3 regions of the Rossellomorea sp. FM04394 genome follow, and region 2 is predicted to be linked to each of the others. Evidence: riboswitches for the same ligand, from Rfam matches in the RefSeq annotation. Region 2 holds a riboswitch; each other region holds the start of a gene.

Region 1 (4,375 bases), 2.2 Mb from region 2:
CGATATCTACAAGCGTGATGTTCGTGATAGGAAAAGATTCGTACCGATGGATGAATCCCTCGATAATTTCTGGTGTATAGCTTGATCCGCCTCCGATTATGACCACCTTTAATGACATTCTGTCGATCTCCCTTCATTTTGAAAGCGATTTCTGTTTTTTATAATGTATCATACAAATTTTCGCTCGTCTATATATTGTAATGACAAATATAAATTATATGACTGTTTTTTATTTAATTGTAATAACAAATTATTTTTATGATAAAATGAATAGGAATAGAGAATTGAACGTGGATGTGTTATAACAAATATAGGAAGAAAGTGGAAGGGAGAAACAAAATGAAAGAGACACAAGAAGCAAAGGCCCTGCATTCGCATGTAAAAGAAGAAATCATCCACATGATTAAAAATAAAGAATACGCACCGAATACTAAACTGCCGACAGAGGCGGAGTTTTGCGAAAAGTTCAACGTCAGCCGTACGACGATCCGGACGGCGCTCCAACAGCTGACACTTGAAGGATACGTGTATCGCGAGCAAGGAAGAGGAACCTTTGTCGCAGAACAGAAAGTCAGTCAGATCCTGTCATCGACGATCGACAATTACACAGAGCAACTGCGATTACAAGGTAAAAAACCTAAGATCAAGGTACTGAGCATGAATGTCATCCCGGCAGAATCAACAGTGGAAAAAGCGCTGGAGTTGAAGAACGGAGATCCCGTCAATCGGTTAGAGAGAATTCGTTATTCAGACGGGCTGCCCCTGCAATATGAGGTGGCCTATCTGCCCTGGTACAAGACGCCCGGGCTGGATAAAGACGAATGTGAAAGATCACTTTACAAGCTCCTGGAAACACAGTTTGAGATAAAAATTAAAAAGACCGTCGAAACGATTGAATTATTTTTAGCAGATGAACGAGTGGCAGAAAAGCTTGAGGTACCAGAGGGGACGCCTTGCTTTATGATTGAGACGACGGCTTATGTAGAGGATGGATCGGTGATCGAATTTTCCAAAGCGATTTTCAGGGGAGATAAAGCGAGCTTTCTTGTAGAAAGAACCTATTAGAGAAAAGGGGATGGGGGATTATGAGGAATGTGATCGTCAACGCAGATGATTTTGGTTTATGCCGGGGGGTGAACTACGGAATCGTTGATAGTCACCGGTTTGGAATCGTCAACTCAACAACGATGCTGGTCAATATGCCGGGGACTTTGCACGCGGTGGAATTAGCACGTCTTTATCCGGAATTACAGGTTGGGATCCATTTAACGCTGACATGCGGAAGACCGGTTTCAGGTGGAGTATCATCTCTGCTGGATGAGAGGGGCTATTTCCGTTACACCAGCAGGATTTTTGAAGAAAAAGAAATCAATGTGGATGAGGTTGAGATGGAGTGGGAGGCTCAGGTGGATAAATTTCTATCATTCGGCTTGCCCCTTTCCCATATTGACAGTCATCACCATGTTCATAGCTTTCGGCCTTTGATCCCTGTGGTGAAGAGGTTGTCGGAGCGCTTTGGGGTTCCGGTCCGGAATGTGCCCTGTGATGGATTTGATGGAATGAATGTGTTAACCGACCGTTTCTCGATGGACTTTTATGGTGACGGAGTGTCGGTTGAAGGATTAAAGAGGATATTGGACAGCAGTGAGGAAGGTGAGACGCTTGAGATTATGTGTCATCCGGCGTATGTTGATACATACTTGAAAGGGAATTCGTCTTATTGTGAGCAGAGGTTGAGGGAGTTGGATGTGTTGACGGGGATTAAGGAGTGGACGTTTTAATTTGGTTGATTGAGAGATTACAAGTTGGTGCGAGTTGTTATGACAAATGATCGGGGTGCTGCTCTAGAAGGCAGTGCCTTTTTCTATTGGTAATGGAGATTTGTCCGATTTAGGGGTGGAAGGGAAGGTTTTTGGATAGTATATATGGTTTTTGAGTCTTTGAGATGGTGTTAGGAAGGATTTGATCTGAATTTCATGTGAAATATATGGATTGTTAGGATGAGAGAAGGTTTATTATCGACTTTCGCTCTTTTATTATCGACTGTAAAAAAACGGATGACCCCCCAGATTAAACCCATATCCGCTCCCCCTAAAAAAATCCCTATCCCAGTGCATCAATATAAATAACGCTTACATAAGAACAACTGCAAAATTCCCTATTGACTTCCATTCACATACCCAGTATTATCCTCTATAAGATTAAAAAATTAGAAAATTACATACTTTCAATTATCCAGAGTGACCGAGGGATCAGGCCCTACGACGTCCGGCAACCTCCAGTATTGGAACGGTGCTAATTCCTGCAGAATGATTTCATTCTGAGAGATAAGTCGAGATAAACAGGCGATGCTTCTTTCAGTTGAAAGAGGCATTTTTTTATTGGATAAAAAAAGGGGTGTGCACATTGATCGAGATTCGAAATCTAGTTAAAACCTACAAAACAAAAAAGCAAACCGTGGTCGGTGTCGATAACGTTTCAGTAACAATTGAAAAGGGTGAAATCTTCGGGATCGTCGGATACAGCGGAGCGGGTAAGAGCTCACTCATTCGCTGCTTGAATCTACTTGAAACCCCGACATCGGGTGAAATCATCATTGATGGACAGGATTTTACGAAGCTCACCTCCAAACAACTAAGGTTAGCCCGCCAGAAAACGAGCATGATCTTTCAACATTTTCACCTGATCAAATCAAAAACGGTGTTTGACAATCTGGCTTTTGCCTTGAAAGCGGCACGTGTACCGAAAGGGAACATCAAACCCAGAGTCGTTGAGCTCCTGGAGATGGTCGGTCTATCGGACAAAGCGGACGCTTATCCGGCCCAGCTCAGCGGAGGACAAAAGCAAAGAGTCGGGATTGCAAGGGCCCTGGCGAACAACCCATCGGTTTTACTTTGCGACGAAGCGACATCGGCACTGGATCCGAATACGACCAAATCAATCTTGCAACTCTTAAAAAAGATTAATAAAGAACTAGGGTTGACGATCGTGCTCATCACCCACGAAATGGAAGTGGTGAAGGAAATCTGCGACCGGATGGCCGTGATGCAGGATGGGAAAATCGTGGAGGAAGGTCCGGTATACGACTTGTTTGCAGAACCTAAGCAGCCTTTAACGAAGCAATTCATCGAAACGATTCTTCAATTTGAACTCCCGCCACACCTTGTGGAATCAAGGAAAGGTAAGCTGATCAAAATCCAATTCAAAGGGTCGATCGCAGAGGAAAGCGTCGTTTCAGAAGTGTTCCAGAAATACAAAGTGAGAGGCAACATCCTTCACGGCAAGATCGAATATATCCAGGAAGTTCCCCTGGGGATATTCATCATGGAACTGATCGGGTCCCATGAAGAAATCGAAGCCGCGATCCGGTTCATCACGCTGAAGACGCAAAGCTTGGAGGTGCTTGAGAATGCTGCCTGATTCATTGACTGCGATTTTACCAGAATTGAATAAAGCTTTTTTTGAAACGGTGTATATGGTGGGGATTTCACTTGGAGTTGCGATTTTAGTGGGATTGCCCCTCGGGATCCTTCTTTTCGTAACAGACAAAGGCTTATTTTTGCAAAATAGTTTGATCAAAAAGGTCGTTGGGTTTGTCGTCAATATGGTGCGGTCGGTTCCGTTCATCATTTTATTGGTCGCACTATTACCATTAACCAAACTATTGACCGGTACCACGATTGGACCGACGGCAGCATCGGTATCACTCTCTGTTGCGGGAATTCCGTTTTTTGCGAGAATGGTAGAAACATCATTGCGTGAAATTGATAAAGGTGTCATTGAAGCTTCGGTTTCAGTGGGGGCAAGCCCTTGGATGATCATCAAGGACGTGCTGTTACCGGAAGCCCGTCCAGCGGTGATTCAGGCGATCACGATTACAACGATCAGTTTAGTTGCCTATTCAGCCATGGCCGGCATCGTCGGTGGAGGCGGAGTCGGGGACCTGGCGATTCGCTTTGGTTACTACCGATATGACAATACCGTGATGATCACGACCGTCGTCATTTTAATTTGTTTGGTTCAACTCATCCAGTATACGGGTGATGTGTTTGCACGATTAGTCGATAAACGATAACTACTCTAGGGGGAACAACAAGTGAAAAAGTGGATTTTATTAGTGGCATTAACGGTAACGATGATCATTCTTGCAGCTTGCGGAGGGGACGAGGCAAGCTCGGAAGATAAAAAAGAAGTGACCATCGGAGCGACATCCGGACCATACAGTGATATGGTGACAAAAGCGATCAAGCCCGGTCTTGAAGAAAAAGGATACACGGTTGAAGTGAAGGAGTTCAGTGATTACATCCAGCCGAACAATGCACTGGCCCAGGGAGATCTGGATGCGAACCTTTTCCAGCATAAAATCTACATGGAA
Region 2 (4,375 bases):
TACATTCAGCAATTTCATGAAGACTATGCAACCCTAAGAAGAGAATTTATTATTCATCAGTTTATGTACCGGGAAAATGGCATATACGAAGTGAACCCGAGGGAAATGTGGGCGTCATCAAAACTATATGAATAATATCGATGAAGTCTAAAGAAGAGCAGGAGAAATCTCCTGCTCTTTCTTTTGGCTTTAACCGATGCTTTGTTGGATACTTTCTTCAAAGCTAGGGTAGAGAACACCTTTTTCCGTTATAATGCCTGTAATCAACTCATGCGGAGTAACATCGAAAGCAGGATTATAAACAGGTACATTTTCTGGTGAAATCAATGTTCCACCTACTATTGTGATCTCTTCCCTGGTTCTTTCTTCAATCGGAATCTCATTACCATTTCGAATTGATAGATCGAATGTGGAGGACGGAGCGGCCACATAAAAAGGAATATTGAAGTGTTTACACAGAATGGCGAGCATGGACGTTCCGATTTTATTTGCGGTATCCCCGTTGGCAGAGATGCGATCAGCACCAACGATGACAGCTTCCACCCCTCTTTCTTTCATGGTATGAGCCGCCATGCTATCGGTGATGAGGGTGACGTCAACTCCTGATTGTTGTAATTCCCAAGCAGTCAGTCGTGCTCCTTGAAGTACGGGCCGTGTTTCACATGCGTAAACCTGGAACGCTTTTCCTTTTTCCCTTCCTAAATGAAATGGGGCTAATGCCGTTCCATACTTACTCGTTGCAATGGAACCGGCGTTACAAATGGTCATCACGATTTGTTTGTCCTTCAATACACTTAATCCATATTCTCCTATTAAACGACATACTGCCTCGTCTTCTGCATGAAGTTGGACTGCAGCATGAAGTAAATTGGTTTTGGCTTCATTAACCGAAGATATATGCTCTAGTACATTTTCTAAGCGATTTAAAGCCCAAACCAAGTTGACCGCTGTAGGACGTGAACCGGCGAGATATTTCTTGTCTCGTTGAAAGAGGTCCATAAATTCTGCTAAGTCATTCGTTTCATATTGACGGGCTGCATGGGCTAATCCGTAAGCAGCTGTAATGCCAATGGCGGGAGCACCTCTCACTTTTAGCGTAATAATTGCATCGTAATATTCTTCAATGTTCGTCAGTTTGATGTATTCCACTGTGTTAGGCAATTTTTGTTGATTTAGAATCAGTAAATAATCTTCATGCCACTCCAGTGAAGTTGGAATTGTAAGTGTTTGTGTCATGATAATCTCCTTTATTCATTAGGAATGAGACTGTATTAAGGATATGAGTTCCTCGATGGAATAAATCTGTTTACGTTTCACGATCAGTTCTTTCCCTAGGGCTAAGCAAGCACGTTTGGCCTGTATTCTTTGTTCTTTATCAGCGATGATTTCCAAGTCTTCAACATGAGCAAGACCTATTGTTCTTCTGATACATTCACAGCCTGCAAAACCGATGCTGTCTTGAAAGCTTTTCTCCAATACATATTCAAGGTAGCCATTTACCTTCGTGTAGGCATCGCCACTTACTTTCCAATGGTTGGAAAATGTAGTGGAGAAGACGTTCCAGGTTTTCTGGATGTGATAGAGAATCGTTTCTTTCTCTTCAGGGTTTGAAATCACCTGGAAAATAAGGTTTGCGATGAATTGCCCAATATCAAAGCCTATCGGTCCATAAAAGGCGAACTCGGGATCGATCACTTTTGTCTGATACTGATCGACAAAGATGCTTCCAGTATGAAGGTCTCCATGCAGCAAGGCTTCTCCTTCAGTTAGAAAGCTCTTTTTCAATTTGGCCACTTCAAGTTTTAAAGTGAAATCATCCCATAACTGCTGAACATCCTCAGATAATTCTTCCTCAAATTCATTGGTTTCACTGTTGAAAAAAGGATCCGTGAATACAAGGTCTTCAGTGATTTTGCACAGCTCTGGATTTGAAAATTCTTTCACATATTCCTTTTTCTTGAAAGGATGAAGGGCATAATCGGATGTGTAATACAGTGTATTGGCTAAAAAAGTTCCAATGTCTTGGGAGAGCTGTGGATACTTTTCCCCTTTGATAAGACCTGTTCGGGCAATCGTCAGTGCACTTAAATCCTCCATTACCGTAATCGCAAGTGCAGGGTCTGAGTAGTACACTTCAGGAACCAGATCTCCCACAAATGATTGTTGAAGCTTTAGAGCACCCGCTTCGATTCTTGCCCGTTCGATTGTCAATGGCCAGCTTTCCCCTACAACCTTTGCATAAGGAAGTGCTTGCTTTATGATGATTCCTTTACCTGTCTCACTCTCCACTACATGAAATACCAAGTTTAGGTTACCGTCTCCAATTTCTTTACACGTCAAGAGAGTTCCGTCTTCAAAAATTCTTAACCGAATGGCCAGCACAATTGCTGACTGTTCAGTAAGTGGTTGATACGCATTAAGTTTTGTAATTGCCATTTTTATTCCTCCTTTTAGTACACCCCTTATTTAAAGACGGTGTTATGGAGGCTTTTCCGTGGCATAAGAAAAGCCTCTTTCCATGTTCGAAAGAGGCTTGAAGAATCATCTTCGTCGCCTCTTATCTCTCAGAAAGAATATCTTTCTGTTGGAATTAGCACCGTGCCTTACTGGATTAGTCAATCCGGCGCATACTGCGCCCCGCTTTAATGCGGTATTATGGTCGGTTGCTGGGCTTCATAGGGCCAAATCCCTCAGCCAGCTCTTGATAAGAGTTGCGTACGCTATTTAATTAAACTTTCAGAATGTTTCATTTGAATTGAATGGTACCATTTAAGTATTTTCCATGTCAACGTTTTTTTGGAAAATAACCTTTCTAATAAAAATCCGGTCTTCGGTCCTGGAATATCGGAATCTGCTTTCTGACTCTTTCTACTTCATGTAAATCGATTTCAGCTGAAACCAATTCTTCCGTTTGAGATCCCTTTGAAAGAATCTCTCCCCATGGATCAATGATGAGGGAACAACCGCCAAATTCATTGTTCGGGTCACTGCCTACACGGTTGCAGGCGATGACGTAGCACTGATTTTCAATCGCCCGTGCCCTTAAGAGGGTCTGCCAGTGATCAATCCGTGCTGCTGGCCACTGTGCTACGACAAAAACGACCTTGGCTCCCATTAGTACATGTTTTCTGAACCATTCCGGAAAGCGGATGTCGTAACAAATCAATCCTGCCATTTCTGTTTCTTGAAGGGTAAACATGCCATCCTCTTGTCCGGGAAGTAAATAATGATGTTCATCCATTAGCTTGAAAAGGTGAAGCTTTGAATACTGTTTCACCAACCGGCCATTGGAATCAACTACTAAAAGTGTATTGCTTACACCATTCTGTGTTTTGTTTGCTACAGAACCACCTACAATCTGAATGGAATTTCTTTTGGACAGGGCGGTCAGGAAAGAAGATGAATCATTTGCTCCGTTATCAGCGATGTCATCCATTCTTGTAAGATCATATCCAGTCGTCCAAAGCTCAGGCAGTACAACTGTATCACAGCCGTCTTCACTTGCTTTTTTAACCCATTTCTCGACTCTTTTCTTGTTTTCTAAAGGATTTCCGAACACAATATCCATTTGTGCGATACCTATCTTTTGAATCATTTCTTTCACCTCATTGTGGCCTTTTGGAATTTATTGCTTTACATTCTTTATTTTCCGTTATATCATTTGTGACTAGAATTTGAAAGTAATAAATTTTCAAAAAAATGTAGTGGGTGAGTGTATGAAGACTTATAGTAAGGCAAAACGTTTAGATTTATTACCTGAACAATTTTTCGCATCCCTTGCAGGGAAAGTGAATGCTGTTGTGAAAGAGGGACATGATGTCATTAATTTAGGGCAGGGAAATCCGGATCAGCCGACTCCTCCTCATATTGTGGAAAAACTGACAGAAGCAGCTGCTACACCTTCCAATCATAAATATCCCCCATTTCGTGGGTTATCGTCATTTAAAGAGGCGATTGCCGCTTTCTACCTCCGTGAATACAGTGTAGGTTTGGATCCGGAAACAGAGGTAGCTGTGCTGTTTGGAGGAAAGGCAGGATTAGTTGAAATTCCTCAATGTTTATTGAACCCTGGTGATGGTGTATTAGTGCCTGATCCCGGTTATCCTGATTATTTATCCGGGGTTGCATTAGCAGAAGCCCGCATGATTAAAATGCCTCTCCGTGAGGAAAATGGATTTCTACCTGATTATCAAGAACTGTCCGGTGAAAAGTTATATAATGCAAAGCTAATGTTTCTTAACTACCCCAATAATCCAACTGGTGCGATCGCCACAAAATCATTCTTTGAAGAAACAGTGGAACTTGCCGATCAGCATGATATTTGTGTTGTGCATGACTTTGCCTATGGAGCGATTGGATTTGATGGACAGAAACC
Region 3 (4,375 bases), 1.8 Mb from region 2:
AAAGTTGGCCTGGATCCCTTCATGAGCGGTTTTAATTCCGAGGGATCGGATTTTTTCACGAGCCAGCTGACGTTCTTTCCTTCCGTTGATCCATAGCCAATTGGAGACATTCCCCAAGGAGGGGAAGCTTAGGTTGTGCTGCACGGATTCATGAATGAACAATCCTTCTTTTCGTCTTTCCTCAGGTACAAGCGCCAGGCCATTTTGTACTGCATCTCGTGGAGAATGAATACTGAGCTTCTTGCCTTTCAGAAGATGGTCACCCGATACTACCTGAGATGCTCCGAATAGGGCTTTGGCGAGCTCGGTTTTCCCTGCCCCCACGAGTCCGACCACTCCGACTACTTCACCTGCCTTCACGGATAAATGGATATCCTTCAGCTTTTGTCCGTCCGCAAGTCCTCTCACTTCGTAAAGCGTTTCACCAATCGGCAGCGTTCTTTTCTGAAACTCTTCTTTATACGTGCCTCCAAGCATCGCTTCAATGATCTTATGGGAGGTTGTTTCGTTTGTTCCGTACGTTCCAACCGTCTCTCCGTCCCTCATGACTGTGATGCGATCCGAAAGCTGAAAGACTTCAGGGAGCCTGTGAGAGATGAAAATGATCCCTACTCTCTCTTTCTTTAAATCTTCTATGACACGGAATAATTTCTCTGTCTCGGAAGAGCTTAAAGGGGCCGTTGGTTCATCTAAAATCAGTACTCTCGCTTTTTGAAGCAGGCTCCTGGCAATGAGGACCAGCTGTTTTTCAGCGAGACTTAAGCGTGACGCAGGCTGCCCAAGGGGGATGGTTTCTGCCCCGATCCGTCTAAGCGCCTCCAACGCTTCTTTCTTTAATGACTTCTTGGTGATAAAAAAGGAGCCTTTTTGTGAAAACTGATCAAGGACGATATTTTCGGCTACAGAAAGTTCAGGGACAATGGCCGTGTCCACTTCCTGGTACACGCAGTGGATGCCATGCTCCTTCGCTTCTTTCGGAGATTGATAGTCTCTTTTTTCAGAGTGAAGGATGATGTCTCCGCTGTCTTGCAAATAGGCTCCCGATAAAATCTTCATCAGTGTACTTTTTCCTGCACCATTCGCCCCCAACAGGGCATGGACCTCCCCCTCTTTCACATCGAAGCTTGCAGTCTTAAGGGCTTTCACTCCTGAGAAGGTTTTATTGATATTAATCATTTCCAACAGTGGAGACGTCATCTCTTCTAACTCCTTTCTACTCTGTGAACGATCCTTCAAGCTTTTTCAATTCATCTGTATAGCCTTGCTCACTTGCTCCCCAGCCATCTACATGCTCGTGCAATTGATCTGTGGTGATCGTTTCTTCAGGCAATGCTTCTTTTTCAATAAAGACCGGCTCAAGCTTTACTTTCTCAGGCGTTTCTTCGCCATTTAGCTTTTGATATAAGAAACGGACCTGTACACGGCCGATATCTTTCGGGTCGACCGCTGCCGATGCCACCCACGGGCTTCCATCTTTTTGGATGATTTGGAGGTCCTCATCACTCATATCGATACCATATACTTTGATTTCATCTCTCCCTGCCGCTTCGATTGCCCGAACGGCGCCTTTTGCAAATTCATCCCAAGCAGCCCAGACAGCATCGATGTCACCTTTGTTCGGATACTGTTTCAATATGGCCTCCATTTGAGCCTGTGTATCCAGTGCTGTATTCTGGGTAGCCGCTCCAAATGCTGCCACTTCTTTAATATCAGGATTTTTTTCTAAAAATTCCTGATATGCCACCTGGCGTCTTTCCATCGGGGCAAAGCCTGCAACCCAAATCTTCACGATCTCACCTTTGCCGCCAAGTTCATCTGAAAGCTTCGTCAAGGTTTGTTCAGCCATTTGCTGATCGCCTTGCTCGAGGACCGTCACCCCTTCTGAAGCAACATCCGCATCAAATACGACAACGGGAATGTTTTGTTCCTTCGCCTTTTCCACCCCTGATTGCAGCGCTTCTTTCGTACCATGATCGATGAGGATCCCATCAAATTTTTGATTGATGGCCGCATCCAGGTTGGAAGACATTTTTGCCAGATCTCCTTCAGATGTAAACACTTGAACTTTACCGCCAAACTTCTCTACCTGCTCTTTGACACCTTCTATGTATTGAGCGGAAAATGTCCCTAAATTGATCTGCATAATAAGGGCGATCTTTTTATTGGCCAATGGATGATCGGACACTGCTTCCTCCTTTTCTCCACTATCCGCGTCAGCCTCCTGTGATACCTTTGGCTGACAAGCCACCAAACTGAAAATGAGTGCGAGTAATACGAGTAATGATGCCGTTTTTTTCATCTTTCTTTTCTCCTCCCGAGGTCATATGCCTCAATTTTTCAAATAAAAAAACCCCTTTTCCCAAGAGAAAAGAGGTTTATGTATAAATAAACGTACTCTTATCACTCAGGAAATTCTTCCTGCAGGTCTTAGCACCTTTCCGTGTGTACGGTAGGTTGCCGGGCGTCATCGGGCCAGTCCCTCTGCCAACTCTTTATAAGAGATTATGAAATTTTATTGTGTTCGATTTTGCTATAATCGCTATATTAACGATATGTGGGAATATTGTCAATATTCTTTTTAGGGAATTTTCTATAGAGGATTAAAGAGGGTAGAGCGAAATTTGTCACTATTTGTAGAACGGTCGATATCGTGAAAATTAGGTTGATAAATTGAAAATACGGTTGATAAATCCGATTAACGGTCGATAATTTTGGATTTCGGTTGATAAATCTCAATAACGGTCGATAAATCCCGATTCCCCTTAAAAATCGGCCACCCCAACCCTATATAACAAAAAAACCGCCCTCCCAAACCAGGGAGAGCAGTTCCAAATAAATCTTATTTCTCACCATACGCAAGTGACGCTTCCACGAAGTCTCTGAATAGAGGCTGCGGGCGTGTCGGGCGTGATGTGAATTCAGGGTGGAATTGAGATGCGACGAACCATGGGTGGTCGCTTAGCTCGATGATTTCCACTAGACGGCCATCCGGGCTTGTGCCTGAGAAGATGAAGCCGGCTTTTTCCATTTGCTCACGGTAGTGATTGTTGAATTCGAAGCGGTGGCGGTGACGCTCGTAAACCACTTCTCCATCGTAGGCTGCATAGGCTTTTGAACCTTTTGTCAGCTTACACGGATAGAGACCAAGACGCAGTGTCCCGCCTAGATCTTCGATATCCTTTTGTTCTGGTAAAAGGTCGATGACCGGGTATGGCGTTTCAGGATTCAGCTCAGCCGAGTGAGCTCCTTCAAGACCAAGAACATTACGTGCATATTCTACGGATGCAAGCTGCATACCAAGGCAGATTCCAAGGAAAGGAACCTTGTTTTCCCGGGCATATTGAGTCGCAGCGATTTTCCCTTCCACTCCACGGTCACCGAAACCGCCTGGTACAAGGATTCCATCTACGTCTGCAAGTTTTTCTGCTACGTTTGCGTTGTCGATGAGCTCAGAGTTCAACCATCTTACTTCGATGTCGCTATCGAAATGATAGCCGGCGTGACGAAGGGCTTCTACTACTGAGATATACGCGTCCTGTAATTCAACATATTTCCCTACCAAGGCGATTCTTGTTTTACGAGACAGGTTTTTCACGCGATCAACGAGTTCATTCCACTCTGTCATATCTGCTTCGTGGCAGTTCAGCTTCAAGTGCTGACATGTGATTTCATCAAGCTTTTGATCCTGTAGCGCAAGTGGCACAGAGTATAGTGTATCTGCATCCATTGCCTCGATTACAGCATTTTTATCAATATCACAGAATAACGCGATTTTGTCTTTCATGTCTTGAGTCATTGGCATTTCTGTACGCACGACGATGACATTTGGCTGGATACCAAGACTGCGAAGCTCTTTTACGCTATGCTGAGTCGGTTTTGTTTTCATTTCACCCGCTGCTTTAATGTAAGGTACAAGCGTACAGTGGATATACATCACATTGTCACGGCCTACGTCGCTCTTGATCTGGCGAATCGCTTCAAGGAATGGCAGGGATTCGATATCCCCGACCGTACCACCGATTTCCGTGATCACGACATCTGAATTGGTTTCGCGACCGGCACGGTAAACGCGCTCTTTGATTTCATTAGTAATGTGTGGGATAACTTGTACCGTTCCACCAAGATAATCACCGCGACGCTCTTTCTTCAGTACAGTTGAATAGATTTTCCCCGTCGTCACAGAGCTGTATTTCGTCAGGTTAATGTCAACGAAACGCTCATAGTGACCTAAGTCAAGATCCGTTTCCGCACCATCATCTGTTACGAATACTTCACCGTGCTGATATGGACTCATCGTTCCCGGATCCACGTTGATGTATGGATCAAACTTCTGGATCGTGACGCTCACTCCACGGTTTTTCAATAGTCTTCCAAG

The links. A riboswitch is a leader RNA that binds a small molecule or an ion and turns the genes downstream of it on or off. The one in region 2 is predicted to bind S-adenosylmethionine.
Region 1: linked by a shared signal. The riboswitch ahead of ACCB35_RS19805 (methionine ABC transporter ATP-binding protein) and the one ahead of mtnK (S-methyl-5-thioribose kinase) in region 2 are both predicted to bind S-adenosylmethionine.
Region 3: linked by a shared signal. The riboswitch ahead of ACCB35_RS21500 (sugar ABC transporter substrate-binding protein) and the one ahead of mtnK (S-methyl-5-thioribose kinase) in region 2 are both predicted to bind S-adenosylmethionine.

The regions. Positions count from the first base shown of each region.
Region 1 covers NZ_CP168654.1:3,935,293-3,939,667, reverse strand. The annotation lists gene ACCB35_RS19820 (6-phospho-beta-glucosidase) at 1-118, opposite strand, end outside; gene ACCB35_RS19815 (GntR family transcriptional regulator) at 340-1,065, shown strand; gene chbG (chitin disaccharide deacetylase) at 1,086-1,781, shown strand; SAM riboswitch class I at 2,229-2,334, shown strand; gene ACCB35_RS19805 (methionine ABC transporter ATP-binding protein) at 2,407-3,420, shown strand; gene ACCB35_RS19800 (methionine ABC transporter permease) at 3,410-4,075, shown strand; gene ACCB35_RS19795 (MetQ/NlpA family ABC transporter substrate-binding protein) at 4,136-4,375, shown strand, end outside.
Region 2 covers NZ_CP168654.1:1,631,709-1,636,083, forward strand. The annotation lists gene ACCB35_RS08180 (metalloregulator ArsR/SmtB family transcription factor) at 1-135, shown strand, start outside; gene mtnA (S-methyl-5-thioribose-1-phosphate isomerase) at 190-1,236, opposite strand; gene mtnK (S-methyl-5-thioribose kinase) at 1,255-2,436, opposite strand; SAM riboswitch class I at 2,555-2,711, opposite strand; gene ACCB35_RS08195 (carbon-nitrogen family hydrolase) at 2,813-3,595, opposite strand; gene ACCB35_RS08200 (pyridoxal phosphate-dependent aminotransferase) at 3,717-4,375, shown strand, end outside.
Region 3 covers NZ_CP168654.1:4,300,995-4,305,369, forward strand. The annotation lists gene ACCB35_RS21495 (sugar ABC transporter ATP-binding protein) at 1-1,197, opposite strand, end outside; gene ACCB35_RS21500 (sugar ABC transporter substrate-binding protein) at 1,214-2,299, opposite strand; SAM riboswitch class I at 2,395-2,501, opposite strand; gene ACCB35_RS21505 (CTP synthase) at 2,840-4,375, opposite strand, start outside.